2 regions of the Sporosarcina jeotgali genome follow, and region 1 is predicted to be linked to the other one. Evidence: predicted binding sites of a transcription regulator. Region 1 holds the regulator's gene; the other holds the start of a gene.

Evidence for each region. Region 1 encodes LexA, which represses DNA repair genes until DNA is damaged. Its sites were predicted from a motif close to CGAACATATGTTCG; they were not measured.
Region 2: a site for LexA is predicted at 1,754-1,767, ahead of uvrB (excinuclease ABC subunit UvrB). Genes of this name have one in related genera too.

The regions. Positions count from the first base shown of each region.
Region 1 is NZ_CP116341.1:1,136,337-1,140,769, forward strand. It holds gene PGH26_RS05320 (trimeric intracellular cation channel family protein) at 1-235, opposite strand, end outside; gene PGH26_RS05325 (methionine gamma-lyase family protein) at 353-1,618, shown strand; gene lexA (transcriptional repressor LexA) at 2,037-2,657, opposite strand; gene yneA (cell division suppressor protein YneA) at 2,845-3,159, shown strand; gene PGH26_RS05340 (YneB family resolvase-like protein) at 3,159-3,818, shown strand; gene PGH26_RS05345 (DUF896 domain-containing protein) at 3,884-4,117, shown strand; gene tkt (transketolase) at 4,223-4,433, shown strand, end outside.
Region 2 is NZ_CP116341.1:2,289,619-2,294,051, reverse strand. It holds gene PGH26_RS11400 (ABC transporter ATP-binding protein) at 1-208, shown strand, start outside; gene PGH26_RS11395 (ABC transporter permease) at 192-1,400, shown strand; gene PGH26_RS11390 (IDEAL domain-containing protein) at 1,536-1,712, shown strand; gene uvrB (excinuclease ABC subunit UvrB) at 1,838-3,820, shown strand; gene uvrA (excinuclease ABC subunit UvrA) at 3,827-4,433, shown strand, end outside.

The sequences.
Region 1 (4,433 bases):
AAAAGAAAAAGATGACTGCTATAAGTACTGACGCAACTGTGAAAAACAGCTCTTGTCCCCATAAGACTGAAACGGGAACTCCTATAAAAACGTTCCGTACGGCGCCTCCGCCAAACGCAGTGACCATTCCTAATATATAGACTCCAAACATATCAAAGTCCTCTTCCATCGCAACAATCGCACCCGAAATTGCAAATGCGGCTGTACCAATCAGACTAAATACATCCCATGTCACTTCAAAGTTCCTCCGTTCAATACGTTTTAAAATTGTCAGGATGAGAATCCGTTTACCGAAAGCGTTCTACCTGTTAAAATGGGCAGTAAACCTATGGTACAGAATGGAGCATCCTGAATGAGTATACAGCAATTGAACGATGAAATCTTAAATCGTGCAGAAAAAGTTGAAAACGAACTACAACCTTATGCAAAAGCTGCCGAACGCATCGCTTTCCTCAATCAAAAGAAAGTATTGGCAGCGTTCAGAAAGAATCGTGTGAGTGACTTTCATTTAACCGGATCCACTGGATATGGATATGATGATGCAGGCAGAGAAGTGCTTGAGCAATTATATGCCGATGTTTTTGGAGCGGAAGCAAGTCTAGTGCGCGGTCAAATCATTTCGGGCACACATGCGATTGCGATTAGCCTTTTCGGGATATTGCGGCCCGGAGATGAACTGCTTTATATAACAGGGAAGCCCTATGATACGTTAGAGTCAATCGTATCCGGCGGAGATCAAGATACAGGCTCGCTGCAGGACTTCAATATCGGCTACCATCATGTTGATTTATTGGAAAATGGAACTGTTGACTATGAAGAAGTTGAACGTCAGATCAATCCCAACACTAAAATGATTGCCATTCAGCGTTCCAGAGGCTACGCGGACCGCCCATCGTTCACAGTTGCCGAGATTGGCGACATGGTGAAGCGGATAAAAGCAAATCATCCCGATATTATTATATTTACTGATAATTGTTATGGTGAATTTGTCGAAGAGCTGGAGCCGACGGATGTTGGTGCAGATCTGATGGCGGGGTCATTGATCAAAAACCCGGGTGGCGGTCTTGCTCGTACAGGCGGCTACATTGCAGGAAGAAAAGAATTGATTGAGAAATGCGGATACCGCATGACTTCACCTGGCTTAGGCGCAGAAGCAGGAGCATCACTGGATACGTTACGAGAAATGTACCAAGGATTTTTCCTAGCTCCGCACACTGTAAGTCAAGCCGTAAAGGGCGCACAATTTACGGCAGGCATGCTTGAATCCTATGGGCTAGTGACAGCCCCTCATTATTCTGCAGCCCGAACGGATCTGATTCAATCGGTATCATTCCAAAATGCCGAGCAAATGGTCGCATTCTGCCAAATGATCCAAGCCAACTCACCAATCGATGCACACGTGAGTCCTGTGCCATCGTACATGCCAGGCTATGCAGATGATGTCATTATGGCCGCTGGAACCTTCATCCAAGGCTCCAGCATCGAGTTGACAGCGGACGGCCCTATTCGTCCGCCGTATACAGCGTACATCCAAGGCGGCCTCACGTACGAACACGTAAAAGTCGCCATCCTATCGTCTGTTGAGCGACTAATCGAACTTGAATTAATCAAATCATAAGGTGGAAGTGATCATAAACTGCGGAAAGCGCTCATAACCCTGTAAAAGTGATCATAACCCGTGGAAAAGCGCTCATAACCCTGTGAAAGTGATCATAAACCGAGGAAAGCGCTCATAACCCTGTGAAAATGATCATAAGTCGCGGAAAGCGCTCATAACCTTGTGAAAGTTATCATAACCCGAGGAAAGCGCTCATAACCCTGTGAAAGTGATCATAACCCGCGGAAAGCGCTCATAGCCCTGTGGAAGTGATCATAAACCGAGGAAAGCGCTCATAACCCAGGGAAAGCGCTCATAAACTTGCGAAAATGACCATAGCCTATAGAAAGTGCCCATACCCGCATGCAAAAAATCCCCCACTAAAAAAACTGCGTATCCCTCAAAGTGAATGAGGAATACGCAGTTTTTATCTATAAAATTAATGAATCGTGCGATAAACACCGACCACTTTGCCGAGAATCGATACATTCTCAATAATAATAGGATCCATTGATGAGTTCTCGGGCTGCAAACGGAAGTAATCTTTTTCTTTGAAGAAACGTTTCACGGTTGCCTCATCTTCCTCAGTCATCGCTACTACAATTTCACCATTACTGGCAGTATGCTGCTGCTTCACAACGACGCGGTCTCCATTTAAAATACCAGCTTCAATCATACTATCTCCTACGATTTCCAGCATGTATAAGTTGTCCTCCGAAGTCCCGAACGTATCCGGAATGGGGAAGTACTCTTCGATATTTTCAATTGCAGTAATCGGAATTCCAGCTGTAACTTTTCCGACTAAAGGAACGTGAACGACGCCTGTTTTTAACTCGTCCATTCCATCTTGATCCAAAATCTCAATGGCACGGGGTTTAGTTGGGTCGCGTCTAATTAGTCCTTTACTTTCAAGTCGCGCGAGATGGCCATGGACAGTTGAGCTGGAAGCAAGTCCGACAGCTTCACCAATTTCCCGTACGGAAGGCGGGTATCCCTTTTTTTGCACTTCATCTTTAATGAAAGTCAGGATGTCTTCCTGTCTTTTGGAGATCTTTTTCAATATGTTCACCTCTTCACTTTTTTTGCAGGAGACGTCGCTCTGCGAAGTGTTTCTATGAAAATAGTATAACATGTGTTCGTACGCATAGCAAACAAAGGTTCTAATTTTTAGTGTTGACACACAAACCTTTGTTCGCATATAATAAAAGCATAGAAGCGAACGTACATTCTGAAAGGGGAAATCATCCATGACAATCATCCGAAAAAACAAAAATATCATAGCAGCCTTTACCTTATTTGCAATTTTAACTTTCGTCCTTATTCTTAAATTTTCAGTTCCTCAAGACATTATTGAAGTAACAGTCGTCGAAGGAGATACGCTTTATCAGCTAGCGGAGCGCTATGCAGGTGATGTGCCTGCAGACCGGTGGATACGAGAAGTGGCGACACTGAATAATTTATCTGACTCTGCTATTATTGCAGGTGAAGATCTCAAGTTGCCTGCACATTTTGGGCCGGAGGTTGACGATACTCGACTCGTCCTTGCAGAGGAGGGAGAATAATGGGGAATCGGGGTAGTTGCGTTTTGTACTGCAGAGTAAGTACTGAAAAAGATACTCAGGAGTTATCATTAACACGTCAGCATGAAGAACTGACAGCGCTGGCAAAAAGATTGGATTTCAGCGTGGCTGAATCATTCACTGACAAACACAGTGGATATGAATTGGATCGGGAAGGCCTATTGGATCTTCTTGATTATATTAAAGAGGATTCCATTGATGCTGTTTTAATCCAAGATGAAACACGTCTTGGCAGAGGGAATGCCCGTGTCGCAGTTTTACACCTGCTCGCAAAAACAAATACTTCTGTTTTTACGAATCATGACAGCGGCCCATTAGAATTGAATGAAATGGACTCCATGCTTCTTGAAATACTTGCAATAGTAGAAGAATATCAGCGGAAATTACATAATGCAAAGATACGAAGAGGAATGAAACGAGCTGTAGAGGCAGGGTACAGACCAGAACACAATTTACGAAACCAAGGTAATGCGGAAGGCAGGGAACGAATAGATGCACCCGTACTTGAAATTGTTTCTTTGCGCGATAAGGGACTGACTTTTGAAGAAATCACTTCTGTACTTAAAGGACTAGGTCATCAGGTGAGCAAGGCAACGGTCCATAGACGATATCAGGAATTTGTTGCAGAGCAGGAAGGCTAATTGGTTGCACTTCTGGCCGTTTTTGTTTACGTTCTAAATAATGAATGTGAACTGGAGGGAACGTTATGCTGGAAGAAAATAAGATAAACCGTATTAATGAGCTTGCAAAAAAGGCAAAAACATCGGGTCTTTCCATTGAAGAAGCGAAAGAGCAATCTCAATTGCGCAGTGAGTATTTGAAAACTTTCCGTTCAACAATGAGAGATACCATCGAAAATGTTAAAGTGCTGGACCCTGATGGAAATGACGTAACACCTGAAAAAGTAAAAGATGCTCAAAACAAGAAGTTTTTAAATTAAGTATCCGCATATCATCTGACCGCAGTTTGTATTCCTGCGGTTTTTTCATTACAATGGATGAGGAATCTAGTTAAAATAAGAGATTGTGAAAGGGTGTAATTACCGATGACTAACACTACTGATCAACTGGCGATTAATACGATCCGGACGTTATCGATCGACGCTATCGAAAAAGCAAATTCTGGCCACCCTGGCCTTCCTATGGGTGCTGCGCCAATGGCGTATGTACTATGGACCCAGCACATGCATCATAATCCGTCAAACCCATCTTGGTTTAACCGGGATCGCTTTGTTTTGTCGGCAGGTCATGGCTCAA
Region 2 (4,433 bases), 1.2 Mb from region 1:
GGAAAATGGCGCATCAGTTTTAATGTCGACACACGTATTGTCAACCGCTGAAAAACATTGTGATCGAATCATCCTCTTGCACGAAGGCAGCGTGCGGGCACACGGAACAATGGACGATTTGCGAAAAGCATTCGGGCGTCCGGAAGCGTCATTGGACGATTTATACATTGCGATGACAGAGGAAGCTGATTATGAACAGCTTACGTGATCTGTGGGGAAGTCGTTTCGGAAAATATGTAATGGAGTTGCAGCGGTACTTGCAGTATGTGTTCACTGGGCATTTGGCGATTGTGATGCTGTTTTCAATCGGAGCAGCAGGCTATGCTTACAGCGAATGGCTAAAAGATGTACCCGCGGAGTTGCCGGCAGCTTGGCTGATTGCATTATTGCTCGCAGGCTCAACGTTCATTGCCACACCCGTGACGCTGCTTAAACCAGCAGATGCTGTCTATTTGCTGCCTCTTGAAAAAGAGTTGCCGACGTATACAGGCAGAGCGCTGAACTGGACGTTCTTCTCAAAATTACCGTTGCCAATCATTGTTTTCATCGTCGCGCTTCCCATGTTAAGTGCATATGATATTGGCGGTAAATCAGTATTTGGCTTATTGCTGCTGATAGTCATCGTCGCGATGTGGGCGAGTGTGCGAACGGAGTTCCTTTATCGCAAAGCGAACGAAGGACAAGGGGTATGGCAAGATCGTTTCATTCGTTTCGTGCTAAGCACGCTAGTGTTTTATGCAGTCTTGACTGAACAGTGGATTATCCTGGCGGTCATTGCAATTGCCTATGTGCTCTACGGTTTACTGTGGAAGAAGAAAGCAGCGATGCAGCCGTTCCCTTATACTCATTTTATCGAACTTGAGCAGAATCGGATGATGGGCTTTTATCGTTTTGCAAACTATTTCACCGAGGTCCCACATTTGAAGGGGTCTATCAGCAAACGGTCTTGGCTTGGTGTATTCATGCCTGACGCACACGTAGAACGAACAGATGCACAAAGCTTTTTGCTGCGTCGGACGTTTATCCGGACGGACGAATCATTTTGGCTGTGGCTGCGGCTGACGGTGTTGTCTATTTTAGGAGTAGTATTCATCCCATTTCCAATCGTCGCATTTGTTTTCATTGGAGCACTTGCCTTCGCATCTGCAATTCAAACGCTGCAAACATTGCGTGGCGGAGATGAATTCCGCATGGATTTATTATTCCCGAATACAGAAGAAGCACGTCCAAAGGAAATTTTCCGTTTAACTGAGCGTGTCCAATGGCTGCAGGCAGGCCTCGTTTTACTTGCAGGTTTACTCATGCATGGTTTGTCAGTAACACCTTTCATTATGGGGGCTGTTGTACTGATTATATCTGAAGCAACCATTCGCTTAACGAATAATAAAGAAGAAGAGTAGGAATATTCGAAAAAGTACTTGCAATATGGAGGAAGGATTCGTTACAATAATTAAAAGGGTTCCGAGGTGAGAGAGATGGAGAATAATTATTCATATGCTGAGTTCCTAAAGGCTGTGGGAAAGAATAGTTCCTCAATGCAAGCGGAAAAAATGCTGAATGACATCTACATCGATTTGTTTTTGAATCACATCCACCGTGAACAAACTCGAACACGTTTGCTGGAAGAGATTGATGCGGCCCTGGATCGTAATGATAAGCCGACCTTTATGCAGCTGACAGATTCTCTTCAGCAGCTGGACGAAAAAGAATGATTCCAACCTGTGCGCATTTGCGTGCAGGTTTTTTTTGAGAAAAAACGTACGTTCGCTTTTCGCTTTGGGTTAGAGAGGGAATGTGATAAAATAGACTATAGAGGAATACTAGGGAGTGACGTTCAGTGACAGATACATTTAATCTGCAAGCCCCATATACACCCCAAGGCGATCAGCCTGCTGCTATCAAAAAATTAGTCGCTGGTATCAAGAACGGCGAGAAGCATCAGACGCTGCTGGGGGCAACAGGTACAGGTAAGACATTTACCGTTTCCAACGTCGTAACAGAAATCAATAAACCGACTTTGGTCATCGCACATAACAAAACGCTTGCAGGGCAGCTTTACAGTGAATTCAAAGAGTTCTTCCCTGATAATGCAGTTGAATACTTTGTCAGCTTTTACGATTATTATCAGCCGGAAGCGTATGTCCCGCAAACAGATACGTATATAGAGAAAGACTCAAGTATTAATGATGAAATCGATAAATTGCGTCACTCTGCAACTGCATCCCTTTTTGAACGGAAAGATGTACTGATTGTCGCGTCGGTTTCTTGTATATACGGTTTGGGGTCACCGGAAGAATATGGGTCTCACATGATATCCCTCCGTCCCGGACTCGAGATTGACAGAAATCAGCTATTACGGAAATTCGTTGATAACTTATACGAACGGAACGATGTGAGTTTTACACGCGGAACGTTCCGTGTAAGAGGGGATGTAGTAGAAATCTTCCCGGCGTCTCAAGATGAAAGATGTATCCGCATAGAATTTTTCGGAGACGAAATCGATCGATTGCGTGAAGTAGATGCACTGACAGGTGAAGTGCTGGGTGAACGCGAACACGTCGCAATCTTCCCGAATTCCCACTTCGTTACAGGTGAAGCGAAAATGGTCAAGGCGATCGAACGAATTGAAATAGAATTGGAAGAACAGCTGAAAATCATGAGAGAGAACGACAAACTCTTAGAAGCACAGCGACTAGAGCAGCGAACACGATACGACTTAGAAATGATGCGTGAGATGGGATTCTGTTCAGGAATCGAAAACTATTCACGTCACTTATCGCTTCGTGATGCTGGGGAGACACCCTATACGCTGATTGACTATTTCCCTGATGACTTCCTCATTGTGGCAGATGAAAGCCACGTGACGCTTCCGCAAATCCGAGGCATGTATAACGGAGACCAAGCGAGGAAAAAAGTTCTGGTTGAACATGGATTCCGGCTTCCTTCTGCTCTGGACAACCGTCCGCTCATGTTCGAAGAATTTGAAAAGCACGTGAACCAGGCGATTTATGTCTCTGCAACACCAGGACCGTATGAAATAGAACATACACCTAAAATGGTAGAACAAATTATCCGTCCCACCGGTTTGCTCGATCCGATCATTGAAGTGCGTCCGATCGAAGGACAAATTGATGATCTGCTCGATGAAATCAACGAGCGCAGTAAAAGAAATGAACGGGTGCTTATCACAACACTTACTAAAAAAATGTCTGAGGACTTGACGGATTATTTGAAAGAAGCTGGAGTGAAAGTGAACTATCTTCACTCGGAGATTAAAACACTGGAGCGAATCGAAATAATTCGCGAACTGCGACTGGGAACTTACGATGCCTTAGTAGGCATTAACTTGTTGAGGGAAGGTCTCGATATCCCAGAAGTATCACTCGTAACCATTCTCGATGCGGACAAAGAAGGGTTCCTTCGTTCAGAACGTGCACTCATCCAAACAATTGGACGCGCAGCACGGAACTCTGAAGGACGAGTCATTATGTATGCGGATAGATATACGGATTCGATGAACAAAGCAATTGAGGAAACCGAGCGCCGCAGAGAAAAACAAATGGCGTATAACGAAGAACATAATATAACACCGAAAACGATTCAAAAAGGAATTCGCGATGTCATCCGTGCGACACAAGCTTCTGAAGAATCGCTTTCGTTTATGGATAAAGTGACAGAAGGCAAGAAGTTGACGAAAGAAGAAAAACTGACATTGCTGGCATCGCTTGAAAAAGAAATGAAAGAATCAGCGAAGGCGCTCGACTTTGAGCGTGCTGCTGAGCTTAGAGATACCATATTGGAATTGAAAGCGGAAAGGTGAGAAGGCATGAAAAATACTGAAATCTACATTCAAGGTGCAAGAGCGCATAACTTGAAAAATATTAACGTCACCATTCCCCGAGATCAGCTGGTCGTTATGACAGGTCTCTCAGGATCGGGTAAATCATCCCTCGCTTTTGATACGATTTATGCAGAAGGACAGCGCCGGTACGTGGAGTCGCTCTCCTCCTATGCCCGGCAGTTCCTTGGGCAAATGGACAAACCGGATGTCGATCTTATTGAAGGACTCTCTCCGGCCATTTCAATCGATCAGAAAACCACCAGTCGAAATCCGCGTTCCACAGTTGGAACAGTTACGGAAGTATACGACTATTTAAGATTGCTGTTTGCACGCGTTGGAAAACCGATTTGTCCCAACCATGGGATCGAAATTACATCACAGACAGTAGAGCAGATGACAGACCGTGTGCTCGAGCTGGAAGACCGGACCCGCATCCAAATATTAGCGCCTATCGTTTCGGGCAGAAAAGGGACACATGTCAAGCTGCTGGAAGACTTGAAAAAACAAGGATATGTGCGTGTCAGAATTGATGGCGAAACCTTCGATTTAGATGACAACATCGACTTGAACAAAAACAAAAAGCATAACATTG